2 regions of the Cellvibrio sp. genome follow, and region 1 is predicted to be linked to the other one. Evidence: predicted binding sites of a transcription regulator. Region 1 holds the regulator's gene; the other holds the start of a gene.
What was found. Region 1 encodes FliA, which starts transcription of late flagellar genes. Its sites were predicted from a motif close to TAAAGTTATNNNNNNNNCGGCCGATANCC; they were not measured.
Positions count from the first base shown of each region.

Region 1 (3,949 bases):
GCAAAACCACCACCATTGGTAAATTGGCAGCGCGTTACGTATTGCAGCACGGTGCCGATAAAGTTGCACTTATTACTACCGACACCTACCGCATTGCTGCGCATGACCAACTGCGTTCGCTTGCGCGTATTTTGCGTGTACCAGTGCGCGTGGTGGATGAAGCTAATCCTTTGGATTCAGTCCTGCGCAGCCTGCGTCATTGTTCACTGGTGTTAATCGATACCGCTGGTTTCCGCCACGGTGACCCGCATTTGAAAGCGCAGTTGAAAGCATTGGCGGATCAGCAAGCGGTAAAAACCTATCTGGTGATGTCGTGCAACAGCCAGGTTCAAATGTTGAAAGCATCAGTACACGCTTACGGCGCGGCGCGTTTGCAAGGTTGCATCCTTACCAAATTGGATGAGACGGCAAGTATTGGTGAAGCCTTGGGTGTTGCTATACAAAACCGCTTGTCGATCGCCTACACCACTGACGGGCAAGACATTCCCAAAAATTTGGACGTGGCACGTGCGCATCAATTGGTATCAAAAGCCGTCGCATTGCTTAAATCCAATCCAACAACGGCAGTATCCTAAACAGTGGGGATTAAACAGTAGCAGTTATAACCACAGGAATTTGTCGGTGAAACTGAAATTAGTCGGATGAAATTCCAATCCCTATCTATACTCAGATCACCATTTGTGTACCCCAAGACCCAACCGGCAACCGGGCGTACAACTCGAAGAAATAGGTTTGGAGTTATGTGTAGATGAGCCAAATGCGACCAGTACAAGTGATCGCTGTGTCCGGCGGCAAGGGCGGAGTAGGTAAGAGCAATATTTCCGTTAACCTCAGCATTGCGTTGGCTGAATTGCGTCGGCGTGTGGTGTTGTTGGATGCTGACTTGGGCTTAGCCAATGTCGATGTGCTGCTGGGTATCAGGGCGACCCACACACTGGCTGATGTGCTTGCCGGCACCCACAGTTTAGCGGACGTACTGGTAAGTGGGCCTGCAGGTATGAAGATTGTTCCTGCGTCATCTGGCGTGCAACGCATGGCAGAATTAAGCGCTGCTGAACACGCAGGGCTTATTAATGCCTTCAATGATCTTTCTGATCAGGTTGATATCCTGGTTATCGATACGGCAGCTGGTATTTCCGATACGGTGGTGAGTTTTGTGCGCGCTGCCAATGAAGTCATTATTGTTGTCTGCGACGAACCGTCATCCATTACCGACTCCTACGCACTGATCAAATTACTCAATAAAGAATACGGCATGCAGCGTTTCCGGGTGGTGGCGAATATGACGCGCACTCCGCAGGAAGGCATCAATATGTTTAATAAGCTTAATACTGTATGCGAACGTTTTTTGGATGTGACTTTGCAATTTGTCGGCCAGGTTCCCTTCGACGAAAACGTGCGCAAAGCGGTACAAAAACAAAAATCCCTGCTGGAATTTGCACCTACTTCCAAAGCGTCTGTCGCCATACGCGCACTCGCACAAGTCGTGGATAAATGGCCACTGCCCAACTCGCCTACAGGGCGCCTGGAATTTTTTGTAGAGCGTTTATTGCAGGCTGCGAATGCGCGCTAGCTTGCAGAGAGATGCAAAAAAAAATAGGGATGTAATACGTTGTGCCGCCAAGTTGTTGGTAAAACGCAGGGTTGTTGCTGATAAGAAGGTGCTCAATGGCCGTAGTCAATGGTTTAGCCATGTACGATAAAAAAACCTTACTTGATGTACAGATCAATATTGAAGACTACGCGCCTTTGGTCAAGCGTATTGCCTATCACATGATGATGCGCATGCCGGCTAGCGTGCAGGTAGACGATCTTATCCAGGCTGGCATGATCGGCCTTATAGAAGCCTCCCAAAAATACGATGCCTCCCGCGGTGCCAGCTTTGAAACTTATGCAGGTATCCGTATTCGCGGCGCAATTGTTGACGAAATGCGCCGCGGCGATTGGGTGCCGCGCTCAGTGCACCGCAATGCACGCCGTGTTTCCCAAGCCGTCGCCGCAGTTGAAGCGCGCACCGGCCGTGATGCGACTGACAGTGAAGTCGCTGCTGAGCTGGGTGTTGGGCTCAATGAATATTTTGAAATGCTGCAAGACTCCAATGGTAGCCGCCTATTCAGCTATGAAGAAACCTTTGGCGAAGAAGACAGCAATATTGATGCATCTGAGCACAGCAGCGCCTTTGTCAGCCCGCTCGACGGTATTCAGCGCGATGGCTTAAAAAAAGCGCTGATGAAGGCAATAGCCCTCTTGCCCGAGCGCGAGCGCATGGTGCTGGCACTCTATTACGATCAAGAACTAAACCTGAAAGAAATTGGTATGGTGCTTGGGGTCAGTGAATCCCGGGTGAGCCAGATCCACAGTCAGGCAGCCGCGCGGCTGCGCCATAAATTGGCAGATTGGCAATCGGGCTGATGATTGTTTAAATAACAAACGAATCGAGCAAAAAGCATCGCTCCAATGGCAAGGTAGTTGTTAAAAACTCTGTGTTTTCAGCGATTTGGACTATGATTCGAATTAAAAGTTGAAGATTTATACGCCGGAACTGGCCGAAGCTTCAACTCCTACTAGACTATGATTAAATGAAAATCCCGTCAGGGTGAGTGGAGGTTGCGTTGGATAAGAATATGAAAATCTTAATTGTTGACGACTTTTCAACAATGCGACGGATTATTAAAAACTTGCTGCGGGATTTGGGTTTTTCCAATACCCATGAAGCGGATGATGGTGTTACAGCATTGCCGATGCTGAAAAGTGGCGACTTTCAATTTCTAGTCACAGATTGGAATATGCCAGGTATGACTGGTATCGATTTGCTGAAAGCCGTTCGCGCAGATGAAAAGTTGCGCACCTTACCCGTTTTGATGGTAACGGCAGAGGCCAAGCGCGACCAGATTATTGAGGCAGCGCAAGCGGGTGTTAATGGTTATGTAGTCAAACCATTTACCGCGCAAGCACTCAAGGAAAAAATCGAGAAGATTTTTGATCGCGTAGGTTAAGTGGCTCGATCAAATAATAAATAAGGCGTTGTCATGGCATCTGAACCCCAAAAATCTTTCAACGAAGAATTTGTTGTCGAATTGAAAGAGTGCGCCAAGCTGCTCGCGGAGAAATTGCAAAGCAATCAATTCGAAGAGGCATCGGTGCTGATTCACACCATCACTCAGGCGCGCGACCGACATATATTCCAGTCGGTAGGGCGTTTAACGCGCGGTCTGCACAACGCTATTGTCAACTTTAATGTGGACGCGGATTTAACCAAAGAGCCGCCTAAAATTGCCAACTCAGATATTCACGATGCATCAAATCGTTTGAATTACGTTATTGATCTCACACAAAAAGCAGCTGAAAAAACCATGGATATGGTCGATGAGGCAGCGCCTATAGCGATGAACCTCGGGCAAGAGGCTAGTAGCTTACGTGGAGAATGGGCGCGGCTTAAGCGGCGTGAAATGGGCCCTGATGAATTTCGCCAGCTCTATGACCGCATGGATGATTTTCTCAGGCAGATGGTTACTGGCACAGAGCAATTAAGTAAAAATTTACAAGACATTGTACTGGAGCAGGGCTTTCAGGATTTAACTGGGCAAGTGTTAAAGCGCGTGATCGGTTTAATTAACGATGTTGAAAAAGATCTGGTCAGTCTGGTGCGTATTGCAGGTCAAGTGGAGGAAATTGCTGGGCTTTCGAATGACAGCGAGACACTCGAACATGACAAAGAAATTATGAATAAGCGCAAGGTCGAAGCCGAAGGCCCACAAATTAATAAAGAGCGTGCAGATGTAATGTCCGGGCAAGACGATGTAGATGATTTATTGTCGAGTCTTGGTTTTTAAGTCTGCGGGTCACGCGAGGAACGTTGAATGAGTTTTGGTGATGACGAGGATATTCTCCAGGATTTTCTGGTAGAGGCGGGAGAAATCCTTGAGCGCCTCAGCCAGCAATTGGTTGA
Region 1 is NZ_JBRFPI010000221.1:3,572-7,520, reverse strand. Features, by position in the region: partial or broken gene ACWA6V_RS13815 (flagellar biosynthesis protein FlhF) at 1-575, shown strand, start outside; gene ACWA6V_RS13810 (MinD/ParA family protein) at 749-1,573, shown strand; gene ACWA6V_RS13805 (RNA polymerase sigma factor FliA) at 1,669-2,412, shown strand; gene cheY (chemotaxis response regulator CheY) at 2,613-2,996, shown strand; gene ACWA6V_RS13795 (protein phosphatase CheZ) at 3,030-3,833, shown strand; partial or broken gene ACWA6V_RS13790 (Hpt domain-containing protein) at 3,861-3,949, shown strand, end outside.

Region 2 (18,009 bases), on a different contig from region 1:
TGCAAGCCTGCATGGTTCAGCTGCGCGGGAATGCGATTGGCAAGATTGGTTAAATGTTCTATTTCTGCTGCGAGTTGCAACTCATCGCGCAACTGGATTAATTGTTGGTATTGTTCCAATTCCGCGCGATTTTTAAAAATGCGGTGCTGGTGATCGATGGAGTAATTTTCATAGCGATACAAGCCCAAATCCTGCAACACAAATTCGGTGAGGTCTTGATAGGCATTGCCAAAAAATAATAACAATAAGGTACTGATAATGGCTTGGTTATCCAGCCGATAAGTTGTGCCAAGTTGATGGTTCGTCCAGTCTTGCCAGGTTTTCGATTCTGGAAACTGTTCGGTCAGTTGTGCAATCAATTTTTCTTTGTGCGCTTGTTTTGCTCCCTGTAAATGTTCCTTGAACAGATTGAGCAACTCGGTTTTGGTAAGCAGGTTTGCGACTTCATCAATACTGAGTAAGGCGTTATCGCTGAGCAGGCCGGCTGCAATTAATTCAGTCGCCGCGTGCTCAATGGATTCTATCTCGGCATAGTGCAATTTATCGTGGCGAAATAACGGGCCTTTACGACTGGATAAGCGCACTAATAAACATTGGCTGGTGCGCGGTAACTGTTGGAAGCAAGCAAGAAAATGGAGTTCATCGGCGCTGAGTAAATCCGCATAGCGTTGCAATACCCAATCCACCAAAAACTGGAAGTTAGTCAGGTAATAATCCGCTGCGAGATCAGCTGTGTTTGTTGTTGATTGGCTCATTGCTGCGTAAATCCAAGCGATCGAAGGCCTTATTTATAAAACATATTGCCACAAGACATTTTGTTGAATGTTAAATAATACAACCCCAATTGAGCGATTCGATTAGTGCAAAATAGTCTAATGCTTTTGCTTGACGCTGATTAGGGGGTTGCCACTATACTGTATATCAATACAGTTATCGAGTCCTGAAAAACCTCCACTATGACCCCCAATCCCCCCGATAATCCGCTGACAAGCGTCCCGGATTTGGAGCAATTGCTTTGCCGTCGCGATATCTGGCGCGGTGGCTCGCACAGGCTCGCGCCATCACCTACGCGGGATACGGGTTATAGCGAGCTGAATGCGCAGTTGCTGGGTGGCGGCTGGCCGTCCGCTAATTTGGTTGAGGTCTGTCAGCAAGGTTTTGTGCAATCGGAATGGCTTTTGTTGACTCCGGCATTAACTAATACCCAGGGTTTGATTGTATTACTCAACCCTCCCTGCGTGCCTTTTGCACAAGCGTTGATCAAGGCGGGGATAGATCTGGAGCGAGTGTTGGTAGTGGAGAGCAGCAACAAGGCTGATTTCCTGTTCAGTTTTATTGAGCTAACCCGCGCCAATACCTGCGAGGCAGTGTTGGCGTGGCAGCCAACGCAATCTTTGAATTACACGGAGCTGCGCAAATGCCAATTGGCGGCCACAGAGGGGCAGGGTTTGTATGTGTTATTTCGCCCGGCGGCAGCTGCCGAGCAAAGTTCACCAGCCAGTTTGCGCCTGACCATTAGCCTGCAAGCGCAGGATTTGCAGGTGCATATCTTCAAACAAAAAGGCGAGCTGGCTGCGCTGATGCAGCCGGTGTTATTGCCGCTGCCGCATAACTGGCAAGGTTTTGCGTCGCATCATTTGCTGGATCAAACCGGCAAGCCCAAATCCAATGTGGTTCATCTTCGGCCCCAGCGCGGAGGGCGGCGTGGCCGTAAGTAATGATGCGAGCAACTTCTCGTCCAGATCGCCTTTGGCTCGCGCTGCGCTTGCCGGATTTACCTGCCCACGCGCTTGCGATTGATCTCCACCATGATGCCGCTTTAGCAATTCTTGAGCAGCGGCATGTGATCTGGGCAAATGCTGCAGCTATAGCCAGAGGTGTAGTGCAGGGCATGGATGCATCGACCGCGCAGCTATTGAGTGGATGTGTTCATCAAGAGCGCGATCTTTCATCTGAGCAGCGGTTATTAGCTGAACTTTCAGCTCAGTTGTATGCGTTTACCCCTTATATCGAAACCTATACGAGCAAACAGGTTCCCCAGTCAGGCTTGTTGTTGGAAATTTCCAGCTGCTTAATGTTGTTTGGTGGTGTACACGCGTTTGTTGAAAAAGTCCTGCAATTTTTTGCCGCAAAAAATCTGACTCTGGCGATAGGCTTGGCGCACTCGGCGCAAGCGGCTTGGCTGTTATCCTTTGTTCATTACGATATTCACGGCAATGAAAGCAAACCGGTTTTTGTGGAGCGATTGCAGCAATTGCCGATTCAGTTGTTGCATGATTATCCCGCTCAAGTTGATACGCTGGAAAAAACCGGTTTTGTAACTTTCGGTGATATTGCACGGCAAATTGCGGCGCAATCGATCAGCAGTATCAAAAAGCGGTTCGGGCAAGAGTTCGCAAAAACACTATGCGATATTTTTGGTATCGATCAGGATTTTCAGCAATCGTCATTGTTTGAAAAACCGGTGGTGATGTATAAGCCGCAGGAGTTTTTTAATGAAGAAATCCAGTTTGAATATCCCATCCATCAAATTGACCAGCTGCAAGTGCCGGTCGAACATTTGTTGCAGCAATTAGCCGATTTTTTACGCAAGCGCCAATGGGAAACCCATCAAATTGAATGGACGCTGGCCGATATTTATCACAGCAAAGAGGTTATGGCGATTTACGCCGATACAGCGCAAAGCCACTGGCAATTATTTTTTGACCTCACCTTGATCCAATTGGAAAACCGCGACCTTCCTTTTGAGGTGGATACGCTCACATTGAGTTGTCGCAATATCCAGCCCATTCAAACGCACTCGCAATTGTTGGAGTTTGATTCCAGGCGCAAACATAATAGCCAGGCATTTACGACGACTGCTGCAAAGTTAAAAGCCCGGTTGGGTGATGCCTGCATTTACAAGCTCAGCTACCGCGATAGTTATATTCCCGAAGAAAGCAATCAGCTCATTGCACTTAACCAGCCATCTAACCAGAAATTGCCAGATCGCCATTTAGCATCGCTGCGGCCGTGTTGGTTATTTAAATCGCCGATTGAAATTGAAGTGCGCAAGCGGGGATTGTATTGGCGTGGATATTTAACCTTGCTCTCTGGCCCTGAGCGCTTGCAAGGTAATTGGTGGAAAGCGCCAAGTGCGCGCGATTATTTTTTAGCACAGCGCAACGATTATGTGCGCCTCTGGGTGTTTCGCGATTTGCACAAAAAGCAGTGGTTTGTGCAAGGTATTTACGGGTAGTTTTCCATGCGCTACGCCCATTTATTCAGCACGACCAATTTTACGTTTCTGACCGGTGCTTCGCATCCGCCGGAATATGTGCATCGCGCTGCTGAATTAGGTTATGACGCGATTGCGATTACCGATGAGTGTTCATTGGCTGGTGTTGTAAAGGCCTTTGTTGCAGCGAAAGAGTTGGAGTTTAAATTAATTGTAGGTAGCCGTTTTACGCTCAGTAATGGCATGCGTTTGGTCGTACTTGCTCCGACGCGCACTGCTTATGCGGAACTCTCTGGTTTTATCACGCTTGCGCGTCGCCGTGCATCCAAGGGCGAATATGAAGCGCATTTTGAAGATCTGCGCTTCCGCTTGCAGCATTGTTTAATCATTTGGTTGGGGCAATTAGGCAGCGATATTATCGAACCGGAAACGGTGATCGATCAACTCTATAACGCCTTTAAACATCGGTTATGGATTGGTATTGATCATCAATTATGGGGTGGGGAGCAAGAAGTATTTCCGCGCTGGTTGGCGCTCAGTCGCAAGAAAAATATTCCGCTGGTTGCGTGTGGCCATGCGTTGATGCACAGCAAAGAGCGCAAACCACTACAAGATACCCTCACTGCTATTCGGCACAATACTTCTATAGATGAGCTAGGCACACGGCTTGAACCTAATGCCGAAGCTTATCTTAAATCCCTTGAGCAATTGGCGCGGCTGTATCCTGATACATTATTGCAGGAGACTTGCACAATCGCTGATTTGTGTACTTTTTCTATGGAAGAGTTGTGTTATCAATATCCTGAAGAGTTAGTTCCTGAAAATTACACGCCCATTCAATATTTACGCAAGCTAGTCTACTATGGAAAACATGATCGTTGGCCCAATGGTGTTCCTTCTCATGTAGAAGAAACAATTGAAAAAGAATTGCGTTTAATTGAAGAAGAAAGCTACGAATATTTTTTCTTAACCGTTTACGACATTGTGCAGTTTGCTCGTCAGCAGAATATTTTATGCCAAGGACGAGGTTCTGCAGCCAATAGTGTGGTGTGTTATTGCTTGTTCATTACAGAAATTTCACCTGACAAAATCAAGGTCCTATTTGAGCGCTTTCTTTCCAAAGAGCGGGATGAGCCACCGGATATTGATGTGGATTTTGAACATTCCCGCCGCGAAGAAGTTATTCAATATATTTACACTAAATACGGGCGAGAGCGCGCCGCTATTGCAGCGACTGTTATCACTTATCGTTCACGCAGTGCTGTGCGTGATGTGGGTAAAGCCTTGGGCATGGAAGATACATTGGTTGATTTACTGGCAAAGTCGCTCGCATGGTGGGATAAGCCTGTCGATCTTGTTAAACGAATTGAAGCTTCCGGTTTGCAAGTGCAACAACAAGTGTTGAAGCATTTTTTTATTTTGGTAAGCCAGATTCTCGGTTTTCCCCGGCATTTATCCCAACATGTGGGGGGATTTATTATTGCGCAAGATAAAATTAGCGATTTGGTTCCTATCGAAAATGCATCCATGCCAGATCGCACCTTAATCCAATGGGATAAAGAAGATCTTGAAGCTATGCGTTTGCTCAAAGTTGATGTGCTGGCATTGGGAATGTTGACGGTATTGCGTAAAGCGCTCGATTATATCCATAGCTACAATCCGGCTATTCAATCATTAAAAGATATTGAACCTGAAGATCCCGCTACCTATGAAATGCTGTGCGCAGGCGATAGCGTAGGAACTTTTCAGGTTGAGTCGCGTGCGCAAATGTCGATGTTGCCGCGTTTGAAGCCGAGAAAGTTTTATGATTTGGTAGTACAAATTGCGATTGTTCGCCCCGGTCCAATTCAAGGTGGCATGGTGCATCCCTATCTGCGGCGTAGGAATGGACTTGAAGAAGACGACTCGCCCAACGATGCGATAAAAGAAGTATTAGGCGCAACGTTTGGAATTCCTATTTTTCAAGAGCAGGTCATTCGCCTTGCGATGGTGGCCGCCGGTTTTACCGGCGGCGAAGCAGATCAGTTGCGTCGCGCTATGGCAAGTTGGGGGAAAAACAGTACGTTAATGAAATTTGAGAAAAAATTTATTGATGGGATGTTGCAAGGTGGTTACGAAATGGATTTTGCCATTCGCTTGTTTGAGCAAGTAAAAGGTTTTGGTGGCTACGGATTTCCCGAGTCCCATTCTGCGAGTTTTGCGCTGCTGGCTTATGCCTCATCCTGGATAAAATGCCATCATCCAGCAGCATTTTATTGTGCGTTATTAAATAGCCAACCGATGGGATTTTATTCGCCATCACAATTGATTCAAGATGCGCGGCGCCATGATATTGCAGTATTGCCGGTAGATATTAATTGCAGTCACTATGAGCATCGATTGGAAAAAGTTGCAGCGTCTGTTTCTTCTCACCCATTTGGAATACGCTTGGGTTTTTGTGAAATAAAAAATCTGGATCACAACAAGGCACAATTGTTGCAGGTATGGCGAGCTGAAAAACCATTCAGTTCTCTACAAGATCTTTCTCGACGCTCAAGCTTAACAGCCATCGATTTGCAATATCTTGCATCTGCCGATGTGTTGCGCAGCTTAGCCGGTGACAGGCATGCATCGCGTTGGGCTGCAGCGGCGGTTAATCCTTTTTCTGAATTGTTGGATGATGCAGAAACTACTGATCAGGATGATTTGTTTACGGCTGCCCCGACGATTGAGCAGGATGTATTGAATGACTACGATACGCTTGGCTTGAGCTTGCGCCCGCATTTGATGTCATTGTTGCGAAATGAATATCCATTTAACCGTTGTAAAACATACGCTGAACTTAAAGATCTCCGTCACGGCAGTTTTGTCCGCGTCGCCGGTTTGGTGACCGGACGGCAGCGCCCCGGTACTGCCAGCGGTGCATTGTTTTTAACCTTGGAGGATGAAACCGGGAATATCAATGTCATTGTGTGGAAGGGCACCCAGGAAACATTTCGCCAGGCTTTGCTGACGTCCAGATTATTGTTAATCAAAGGCACAGTTGAAGTGAATAACGATAATGTTTCCAGCCCGGTGGTTCATGTTATCGCAGGCCAATTACATGACTATTCAGCGCGTATTGATTCTTTGTCGCTAAAATCGCGCGATTTTCATTAGTATTTACTCTCTCTATCAATACCTGCAACGAATGATTCGATTTCTCCTTTCACGTTAGCTACCGCACAGACCTTTTTTCTCCTGGCTGCGATCATTATTAATTTGTGATGGTGAATTTCTATGCCCTACATTGCTGCTTATCTCGGTGCGGCGGTTGTATTTTGTGTAATGGACTTTGTTTGGTTAACCCTGATCGCTAAAAGTTTCTATCAATCACACATGGGGGAGCTCATGTCCGTAGAAGTCAGAATCGTTCCGGCGATAATTTTTTATGTGTTGTATCTGGCAGGATTGGTTTTATTTGCTATCAGCCCGGCACTGCGCGAGCAAAACTGGTTAATGGCCGTCGGTCTGGGCTTGGGATTAGGTGTTATTGCCTATGGCAGTTATGACCTGACCAATATGGCAACTTTAAAAGGTTGGTCTTTATCCCTCACGTTAGTCGATATTGCGTGGGGCGCTTTTGTCAGTGCCGTTTCTGCGCTGGCAGGATTTTATGCGGCAAGAATATTTGCCGGACATTAATATTCATTAATAGCGGAGTAGGCGATGTCTAAAGCACCGGAAAAAGTGGCATTTGCCATGGAGGTAAACAGCAAAATCAACGCGTTGATCGAATGGATTATTGCAAACAATCCTAACAACGAAAACTCTTTACACAAAGATGCCTTTGCAGGCGTGCAGGAGGAGTTTCGCAAAATTGCTTGTGGGCTCGATGCGCAAACCTTGGAGCCTGAGCCTTCTGAGGGCGGAGCCCAATACGTGAGCGTTACTCCCGCGCCTTGGCCGTGATTTCTCCTATTCTTTGTAATGAAGAGTCCATCTCTTTTGCTCGCAGGTGCTAATGGGTGTCTCGGGGAGTTATTTGATGTATCTGCGGAGCCTGAAGAATTAGTTGTTTAGCTTTTGTCGTGCTTGAATTTAACTTCGATCACACTGGATAAAAGTTAATACAAAAAATCTTCTATCTGGATGAGCTGTTTAATAAGCTTGCAAAGGAGAAGGCGATGAAGGAAGTTTTTCGGCGATGAGGTATTTTTTTACAGCAATAATAAAGTGGTGTCCCCACCAGGAATTGAACCTGGATCGCCCGCTTAGGAGGCAGGTGCTCTATCCATTTAAGCTATGAGGACTTGATGGGTTAACGCGAAAAAACCGGTGTAGGAATTTACCAGCTGCGCTAAGCGGCGGGCATTGTAAGAAGTTTTTCTACAGAATCCAAGGTGTAAACCTATTTCAGGACGGGACATTAAAAACAAAAAAGGGCACAACCCCAAGGTTGCGCCCTTTTTGTTATGTGGTGATCAGGCCTTGGCGACTGTGTAGGAGGAGGTGTACTGGGTTTTAGCACCCTGTGCATTATACAGTGCTGGTGCTGCAACTTTACCTCGTAGCAACCCGAGCAGATGACTTAGTGTTTGTTGGGAGCGTGCGATCATTTTGCCGTTGATGTCGTTCATTTTTTGGCAGTCTTCAAACTCACTTACCAGCATTTTCCATTCATCGCGCAGTGGTAGCGTGGCTGCATTGCGCTGCAGAAATAAATCCCAACCATTTGCATTAGCCGGTAAGCTGAGTGCGTTCAGTATTTGCTGACGTTGCTTGGCGCTGTTATTTAACTGCTCGACCAGTATGGCCTTTTGCTCAATAATTTGTGGGAGTTCATCTTGTTTGCGCTGTTCAAGCAAGATGCGCTCTTGCGCTAACAAGTGTTTGAGTTGGGAAATAGCAGCAGAATCCTGCGTAATCATCTGGCGCAGTAAAGTGATATCGAGAGACATAGCAACCTCTTCATTTTGGGGTGACACAAATTAAATCGAGCGAATCAAAAACACTCCGGGGGAGAGTGCGTTTAACTCCTAAAGCAATTCTTAGCCCAGAAGATCGTTCTGGTTGAGCATATTCTCAGCAATACGCTCAGCGTTGATCTCGAAGCGGCCTTCAGCGATTGCGCGTCTAATTTCGGCGACTTTATCCATATCAACATCTGGCGCATTATTGATTTTGGCCTGCAGGCGCCCCAAAGTTTGCGCTTCTTGGCTCAGCACCACCTGATCACCAAGGCCCTTGTTTGCGGGGGCAATATCGGCAGGAACAGGTGCTTTTGCCTCACCCGTGTTCGGTGTTGCGGGCTTGCTGCGGGTACCTTTGGTGCCCACAGAGTCCAGTGAGTTGTTGGTGTTAAAGTTCATTTTGTTCCCCTGTTTGCCAATGGCGATTAACCCCATCAGCGATTAACTGTAAAAATGCCGCGGTTGCTATGTCGTGACAAAGGATCCTCTTTAATCTAGCCCAACGCTGTGTATTTAAAGAGTCCCTAGCAGGCTATCGGCCAGCTGTTGCTTAACTTTAGCAATAAATTAAAAAAACTTTCACAATTCAGAGGGTTTGGACTACCCCTTGCCGAACAACTATCCCACTGATGATTCGCTCAGATGAGTTATTGCGCACCCTGATTGTTTGACCTATGCGGCCATCGGTCATTGCGGTGCCTGCGCTACTGACTTTGATGCTCCCCGCGAGCGCTTCCAAGATGATAATTTCACCGCGCTTAATCGCAGTGGGGGCATCGAGAGCGGCAGATTTAAAGGGTTCGCCCCGGCTAATATTCCGCTTTGCTTGTTTGCCAATAATGTCGCTGGTGGTGGTCAGAAAAGCCTGCCGGATATCACTGATATTCATCAATTGGCTGGTAATGTGCTCGCCGGTGATTAGCTCGCCGCGAGCGATATTGCCCTGCGCCACAGGCGTTGGGCGGTAAATATTGACCTGTGCCGGGACGTGTACTGACCATTTCTTGCCGCTTTCGCACGTGGCTTTAACGCTAATGTTTCCCCCGTAACCTGTCGTGTCCTGAGTGGTGAATATGGGTGGTGATGCGCAGGTCTCCAGGCGCAGGCGGTTGTCCAGATTGCTTACGCTGATGTCGATACGTTCATGCTCAATCGTTGAATACTCTTTCGCCAAAAAACTGGCAATGTCCTGTTTCAATTGCAGTGGTGGATAAACTGGTGCGGCACCAATAGTGGACGAGTAGGTGATCAATAGAGCTGATGCAGCAGCTACGCCCGAACTGTGGCGCAAAATATTCCGCAAGAAAGTTCTGTAAAAACTAGGAAGTTCCATATTTTGTCCTATCCTCAAGGGTAAGAACTGAGTGCCAGTCTGGATCATTAACGACTAAAGCCTGACACTTTTTTGCCGCTAAGCTGCTTTACTAAGCATCAAAGCAAATACTGTGCCGTATAGCTGTGGCCAATTTGCAGATGACCTGAGCCGGAAATTTGAGAATAAATGAGGTAATTGCATGGCTGGTGTAATGGATAGTGTCAATCAGCGTACACAGTTGGTTGGGCAAAACCGTCTGGAGCTCCTGTTGTTTCGGCTTGGCGGTCAGCAGTTGTATGGCATTAACGTCTTCAAAGTAAAGGAGGTGCTTCAGTGCCCGCAACTCAATGCGATTCCTGGTCGTAGCTCGGTAGTGCGTGGTGTTGCCCATATCCGTGGTGGCACCATACCCATAATGGATATGAACCTTGCGATTGGCCGCCGCGAGTTGCCGGATATCGAGAGCTGCTTTGTCATCATCACCGAGTACAATCGCACCGCACAGGGTTTTCTGGTGCGGTCTGTTGAACGCATCGTCAATATGAATTGGGGCGATATTCATCCACCACCAAAGGGAGCAGGCCGCGAGCATTACCTGACTGCTGTCACCCAGGTTGATGGGCAATTGGTGGAGATTATTGATGTAGAGAAAATCCTTGCCGAGGTCTCACCGGCGCGAGAAGAAGTTAGCGCAGGTGTGATTGAAGACGGTATCGCCGATCGCGTAGTACAAAAACATGTATTGATCATTGATGACTCGACTATCGCGCGCAAACAAATCCAGCGTGTAGTTGAAGGAATGGGAATTAAAACCACTGTCAAAAAAGATGGCGCAGAAGGTTTCCAATACTTAACTGACTTGATCAAAGAAGGAAAAGATCCTTACGCAGAGCTCATCATGATTATCTGCGACATCGAAATGCCGGAGATGGATGGTTACACTTTTACAGCTGAGGTGCGCAACCATCCTGAACTGAAAAAACTGCATATCATCCTGCACACATCTCTCAGTGGTGTATTTAACGAAGCCATGGTGCGGAAGGTGGGGGCAGATGATTTTCTCGCGAAGTTCCATCCGGATGAGCTGGCAAAACGCGTAAATGATCGCGTCCTGGCGATTACCGGTGAAAGTTTGTTGCCACCTGAAGAAGCCTGACTTTGTATTGCCGTTGCGAATTGACGCGCGGCAATTGTTTTACATTGGAAGCCTATGATTAATAAAGAGTCACCTTTTGCCAAACCGGTGGGCCGAGACAATATTGACCAGGCCGAGTTTGATCAATTCCGTCAATTCCTTGAAGACGCCTGCGGCATTTCGCTGGGCGATAACAAACAATATTTAGTAACCAACCGTATTCGCCGCATTTTGGAGGAAAATAATATCGCGTCATTTGGTGAATTGGTGCGCGCACTAAAGCTGGGGATCAACCGCAAATTGAAAGACCAGGTGGTCGATTCCATGACCACCAATGAGACTTTTTGGTTTCGCGACATCTATCCCTACGACCATCTTAAAAACACCTTGCTGCCGCAACTGATGGCAGGCAATAACCGCATGTTTGGCCCGGTACGCATTTGGTCTGCTGCTTGCTCATCGGGGCAGGAACCTTATTCCATCAGTATGATGGTCGAGGAGTACAAGCGTCAGGCGATGGGTAATTTGGCGCGGCAGGTGCAAATTGTGGCGACTGATTTGTCATCGACTGTCTTGGATCAGGCCAAGCGCGGAGAGTACGATAAGCTGTCGGTCTTACGCGGGTTATCTGCCGAAAGATTAGAGCGCTACTTTGATAACCCTACACCTGTTGTCTGGCGAGTAAAAAGTCTGGTGAAGGAGCGTATTGATTTTCGCTCACTCAACTTGATGGATTCCTACGCTGCATTGGGCAAGTTCGATATCGTTTTTTGCCGCAATGTGTTGATTTATTTCAATGCCGATTTGAAGCGGCAAATCCTGCAAAAAATCCACGCCTCCTTAAAGCCGCAAGGCATTCTCTTCCTTGGTTCGTCAGAAGGTTTGGCCGGTGCGGCTGATTTGTTTGAAATGGTGCGCTGCGAGCCGGGTATTCTCTACAAAGCGATTTAGGCTTTTCAGTGCTATTCACTTTCCTGAAACCGGGCTTTTTTCCCGGTTTTCTTTTTTTGGGGCTATTTGCCGTTCCCTTGCAGCTTGTCTCCATGAGCGGAAAACCTTTGCCGCTTGGCTATTGCCGCTTTTAAAAAGCCACCGAAAAAGATTTTTATAATCCTTTAAAAACAATGGTTTATGTTTGTTTTTGACCGTTGGCACAGGCGTTGCTTTGTTGTAAATAACAAAAGGTCACAACCGCTTTGGTTGCCACCTGTCATCTCTAGAAGGCGAACCTGATATGTCTATCTCTTTCGACAAAGCACTCGGCATCCACGAATCAGCGCTGCACTTTCGCTCTGAGCGCGCGGGTGTGCTGGCAAATAACCTCGCCAATATTGATACCCCGAATTTCAAAGCAAAAGATCTGGATTTCAAGCAGGCGTTGAACCAAAAGATGAATGCATCCCAAGGCTTTGATCTCTCTACCACCCAATCGCGTCATATTGATGGCAGTGGTTTCTCAACAGATGAAGGCGACGTTCTCTATCGCACACCGCAACAGCCATCCATTGATGGCAACACAGTTGAAGATCAAATTGAACACGCGGAATACATGAAAAATGCCTTGGCATTCCAAGCGAGTTTTCAATTTCTAAACAGCAAATTTACCGGGTTGCGCACAGCGATTCGCGGCGAGTAAAACCGTTATTAACTTTTGGTGGGCGTTTTTTCTGAACACATTTTGTAGGTATTGAATCATGGCACTTGGAAATATTTTTGATATCGCTGGCACCGGTATGAACGCACAAAGTTTGCGTTTAAATACCACCGCCAGCAACCTGGCGAATGCGCAATCAGCCAGCTCCAGTGTGAATGAAGTCTATCGCAGTCGCCAGCCGGTGTTTGCTGCTATCCAACAAGACGCCATGCGTGCCAGCGTTACTGAAGGCGCTTACAGTGATAACGAAGTTGATGCGGCAGCGGGCGTACAAGTGCTCGGTATTGTAGAGAGTGATGCACCGCTGCAACGCCGTTATGAACCAACGCATCCAAAGGCGGATGAAGAAGGTTATGTGTATTACCCCAATGTGAATCCGGTTGAAGAAATGGCGAATATGATTGCTGCATCGCGTTCATTTCAAATGAATGTCGAAGTGATGAATTCAGCCAAACAAATGGTTCAACGCGTTTTAACGCTTGGTCAATAAGGGGCTGAATCATGACTGTATCTAATGCAACAGCAACTAACAATGTTGCCGACAATCTCAGCATCACTAAAAAGCAAGAAACAAAAAAGAACACCAACGAACTGGGGCAGGCTGCGTTTCTTGAATTGATGATCACGCAAATGAACAATCAAAATCCATTAAGCCCGCAAGACAACAGTGAATTTGTGGCGCAACTGGCACAGTTCAGTTCAGTGGAAGGTTTGGAGCGTTTAAATACCAGCTTCAATAGTTTTATGTCTAATAATGCGCTGCAAGCATCGTCCTTGGTTGGTCGCAGTGTGACGGTGGAATCGGATACCAGCACCTTGGTAAAAGGAGGAATTGTAGCAGGCAGTGTGGACCTATCTTATCCCACCAAGGATATGAAAGTCAGTATTTATGATAGTACCGGTTCGCTTGTACAAGCTATCCCTGTTGGCGATGTGCCCGCTGGGGAAGCTGTATTCCGTTGGGATGGTCAGAATCTGGAAGTGAATGGTGAATTGCTGGATTGGGAAGCCGATGAAGATTCGGTTGCCGCCGCCGGTAAGTACCGTTTTGAAATCACAGCGACCCAAAATGGAAAATCTGAAGCGCTGAATACATCGCTCAGCGCCAACGTGAATAGTGTGACTATTGGTGAAAATGGTGCGCTTATTTTGAATCTTGCAGGTATAGGTGCAGTCGATGCCAAAGATGTAAAACAATTTAATTAGTGATTGTTGGGCTTGGAATTTATTTTATTTAAAAATAGTTACGTTAAAAGTTGGCTGAATAGTTTCTAAAAGTTGCGTCATAAATTACAAAGTTTTTAGCCATTAATCGTTATGGTCGAGGTGTAATATGTCTTTCAATACAGCGTTAAGCGGAATTCGTGCGGCCAATACCGATCTGCAAGTGACCGGTAACAATATCGCCAATGCCAGCACCATTGGTTTCAAATCCTCGCGCACGGAATTTGGTGACGTATATACCAGCACCTTGCTTGGTGGCGGTTCAAACACCGCTGGTAGTGGCGTGACTATTCAAAACATTCGCCAGCAATTTACTCAGGGTAATTTGAAATTTACGCAAAATGAATTGGATATGTCGGTCAATGGTGAAGGTTTCTTTGTAGTGGAAAAAAATGGTGAGCGTCTGTTTACCCGTGCAGGTACTTTTGGGTTGGATAAGGATGGTTACATCGTCAATGGTACAAACGCGCTGTTGCAAGGTTTCGCTGCAGATGCAGATGGTAATGTTAGCGGGGTATTGGGTGACTTACGTGTTGATGTAAGTTCACAGGAGCCTCGTCAAACAACGGCTGTACGTGCATCGCTCAATCTCGATTCTAATGAGTTGGTCCTGGAAACTACTGGCTCTGAATTTACGACTAATGGTGCTGGCATCAATTTGGCAAAATTGGGCGCTAAAGTTGCTACAACCACCAACTTGAATGTCGGCGATATTACCACCGGTTTTGTTCCTATTACCTTCAGCCCCACCAATACAACAACATTTAATATTACCCGCATAGATCCAACAGGAACTGTTATTGACGATGTGGATTTGATTTTAAATTCAGGCGCTGCAACGTCTCCCGCAGCGCTGGCCAATTTAATCAACTCTGCCAACTTTGACAATCCATCAGCTGTGAATGTGCAAGCCTTCGTGGACGATATAACTGGTGAGTTATCGTTTCGCGATATGGCAACCGGCGTTGCGTCTACTATCACTATCACAGTAGATCCAACATCGGATGTTAACCCCTTAACAACGGCACTGAGTGCTGTGGATAGTGCGGTTCCCGGTGTTGCACATCCTACTGCCCATACCCAGGGTATCCCCAAGGTTACCAATGATTATGGTTCGCAGACATTGATTATTCGCGGCCCCAATGGAACTGATCTTCCCTTTATCAGCGAGTATGGTGCAGGTGCTAATAAAACTGCGTCGGCGTTGAATGCATTGGCGGGAGTTTCGGCCACTGCGACTACGACTGCGACTTTATTTGCCGATGATCCTTTAGCTGTTCCGCCGAAGGTATTTTCCAATAATGGCTCATTCAAGTTGAATGGGGTGTTACTGAGTGACACTACCAATATGTCAGTCTTGATGGACGAGATTAATGATTTGAGTTCATCAACGCTTTTTGGAATTTCGGCGGATCTGGATGACGATGGTAATTTGGTGGTCACTTCGGCAACCGGACGCGATCTCGAATTTGCATTTGATGCTGCCGGTGGTTCGGCTGAAGTTCAAGGTTCACAGGGCGCTGCACAGATTGTGAACGATGATGTGAATGCGGTAGTTGTTGGCGGTACTGTCACAGTCACCATGCAAGAGGGATATTCCGTTTTAAGTAGCACCCCCACTGTGCCAGTCTTTGGTGGAAGCATGTTTGGTTCTATTAATATCCCTAACTTTTTCACTCCAATCCCCATTAATGCATTTAGCCCCACTGATCAGAAAACCTTTAACCATGCAACATCTACTACTGTGTATGACAGTTTGGGAAACGCGCATGTTATGCGCCAATACTTTGTAAAACAGCCTTATGACGCGGCAGATCCTGCTACGTCAGCTAACCATTTGAAAATGTATGTACAAATTGATGGCCAAAATGTAGGTGATCCTGATCCGACTTTGCCGTCGCCCCAAAATACTGAGCCGACAATGGCATCATTCAACCTTCATTTTGCCCCGGACGGCACGATTGATGAGTTCGCAACTGATGCGATTCTTATTTCTAACTGGACTCCATTGGGTGAGGATGGCGAACCCATAGGCGCGCTGGCTCCATTGAATGTTTTGCAAGGTGGAACAATTCCGGTGGCAGAGCCACCATCAAGCTCCAACTTTTTAATTGATCTAGCGGGTAGTACGCAATTTGGTAGTGTATTTGCCGTAGAAGAGTTGGATCAAAATGGTTACGCAACTGGCCGTTTGGCCGGGTTGGATATTAGCAATACCGGCATTGTATTCGCGCGTTTTACCAACGGCGAGGCACAGGTATTAGGGCAGGTGGCGCTGGCCAACTTCAGCAGTGTTGAAGGATTAAAACCAGTAGGTGATACCATGTGGGCACAGACATTTGAAACGGGCGAGGCGATTATTGGTGCGCCTGGTTCTGCGCAATTGGGCAATATTACGGCCGGTGCTGTGGAAGAGTCGAACGTGGATTTGTCTGAGCAGTTAGTGAACCTGATTATTGCGCAACGCAATTATCAAGCGAATGCAAAAACCATTGAGACAGCTAACGCCACCACACAAACAATCATCAACCTTCGTTAATAGGTTGGATGGGTGGAGCTCAGCAATACCCATCAATATCTACCCTGGCCAAGCGGCAAACAGCGGAAGCAGTTTGCCGCTTATTTATTCCGCTGTTTTTATGCTCCGCGTTTGCCTTGTGTTTATTTCAGATTTTACTATTAATATCAATGGTTTAGATTTCATCGAAAACTGCCTATTTACTTGGCATCGCTCTTGCAAAACCTCCAGTAACGGCAAATCTGCCAAAAAACTAGCGGTGAAGAATCGCGCTAGGTATTACTGGAGTACAGATCGTGGACAAAGCCCTCTTTATCGCTATGACCGGTGCCAAGCACAACATGCTGGCACAAGCCAACCGCGCCAATAATCTAGCAAATCTCAGCACAACCGGTTTTCGCGCTGACTTTGAGCAGTCGCGCAGTATGGGAGTGTATTACGGTGATGGCCAGCCAACCCGAGCCTATGCGATGACTGAATCCCCTCGCGCAGACTTCACTTCCGGCTCAATGATCGCTACCAACAATCCTCTTGATGTTGCTATTCAGGGAAATGGTTTCATTGCTGTACAAGCACCTGATGGCACTGAAGCCTACACCCGCGCCGGCAACATGACGGTGGACGCAACAGGCATGCTGCGTACAGCCAATGGATTACCGGTGTTGGGTGCTGGCGGGCCCATCAATATTCCCGAAAATGAAAAAGTGCAGGTGGGTGCCGACGGCATTATTTCTATCGTTGGGCAGGGGCAGGGGCCTGAAGCCATGGTGCAGGTGGGGCAAATCAAATTGGTGAATCCCGATATTCAGGCAATTGAAAAAGGCGATGACGGTTTATTCCGCCAGCGTGATGGGCAACCGGCATTACCTGCTGTTGAAGTCACTTTGCGTAGCGGCATGCTCGAAAGCAGTAACGTCAACGCGATTGAGGAATTTACACAAATTCTCAGCCTCGCGCGCCAATATGAAATGCAAGTAAAAATCATGAAGACAGCGGAAGAGAACTCAGCCAGTTCTGCACAGCTGCTGCAGATGTCGTAATTGATGTAAACATTTTTTTAATGCTTGTTCATATAACAAGTATTTAACCCGAGGAAAATATCATGCATGCCGCACTCTATGTCAGTAAAACCGGCTTGTCAGCGCAAGATCGTCAGCTAACCACTATCTCCAATAATTTGGCCAACACCAGCACCATTGGTTTTAAGCGTGACCGTGCCGTTTTTGAAGATTTACTTTATCAAAACCAGCGTCAACCGGGGGCACAACAAACCCAAGAAACTGAATTGCCATCGGGTTTGCAATTGGGTGCGGGTGTGCGTGTTGTTGCAACCCAAAAAGAATTTACCCAGGGTACATTGCAGGTCACTGAACAATCATTGGATGTTGCGATTGACGGCCATGGTTTTTTGCAAGTGCTCCAACCCGATGGAACTATTGCCTACACCCGTAATGGCCAGCTGCAAATTAATGGTGAAGGCCAACTAGTCAATGCCGATGGTTACTTATTAGAGCCCGCGATTATTGTTCCAGAAGGGGCCAACAAAATTACGATTGGCACATCGGGTACAGTCAATGCGTACACTCCCGGCCAGGTAGAACCCCAACAATTGGGTGATATTACCTTGGTAGATTTTATAAACCATTCGGGCTTGCAACCAATTGGTGGGAATTTATTTGTGGAAACTGTTGCGAGTGGAAACCCGGTTCAAGGCACTCCTGGTGAAAATGGTTTGGGCGTAATCAAGCAGGGCATGCTGGAAAATTCCAACGTGGATATCGTAGAGGAAATGGTGAATATGATTACCACCCAACGTGCCTACGAAATGAATTCCAAAGTAGTCTCTACAGCCGATCAAATGTTGCAATACATTACCCAAAATCTCTAATTGAGTGATTTGATTATGCGCGCTCTTTTGTTTCGTAAAAAACTCCTCACCAAACTGATTGTGGTTTTAGTTTCTATCGGCCTTGGTGGTTGTTTTACTAACAAAAAACCCATGCCAGATGATCCTG
Region 2 is NZ_JBRFPI010000021.1:2,469-20,477, forward strand. Features, by position in the region: gene ACWA6V_RS02420 (VRR-NUC domain-containing protein) at 1-755, opposite strand, end outside; gene imuA (translesion DNA synthesis-associated protein ImuA) at 957-1,718, shown strand; gene ACWA6V_RS02430 (Y-family DNA polymerase) at 1,718-3,238, shown strand; gene ACWA6V_RS02435 (error-prone DNA polymerase) at 3,245-6,355, shown strand; gene ACWA6V_RS02440 (DUF2177 family protein) at 6,476-6,880, shown strand; gene ACWA6V_RS02445 (hypothetical protein) at 6,905-7,147, shown strand; tRNA gene ACWA6V_RS02450 (tRNA-Arg) at 7,413-7,488, opposite strand; gene ACWA6V_RS02455 (flagella synthesis protein FlgN) at 7,660-8,136, opposite strand; gene flgM (flagellar biosynthesis anti-sigma factor FlgM) at 8,227-8,547, opposite strand; gene flgA (flagellar basal body P-ring formation chaperone FlgA) at 8,735-9,439, opposite strand; gene ACWA6V_RS02470 (chemotaxis protein CheV) at 9,663-10,619, shown strand; gene ACWA6V_RS02475 (CheR family methyltransferase) at 10,674-11,549, shown strand; gene flgB (flagellar basal body rod protein FlgB) at 11,833-12,234, shown strand; gene flgC (flagellar basal body rod protein FlgC) at 12,293-12,742, shown strand; gene ACWA6V_RS02490 (flagellar hook assembly protein FlgD) at 12,754-13,458, shown strand; gene ACWA6V_RS02495 (flagellar hook-basal body complex protein) at 13,586-16,015, shown strand; gene flgF (flagellar basal-body rod protein FlgF) at 16,291-17,034, shown strand; gene flgG (flagellar basal-body rod protein FlgG) at 17,097-17,882, shown strand; gene flgH (flagellar basal body L-ring protein FlgH) at 17,898-18,009, shown strand, end outside.
Region 2: a site for FliA is predicted at 9,537-9,565, ahead of ACWA6V_RS02470 (chemotaxis protein CheV). Genes of this name have one in related genera too.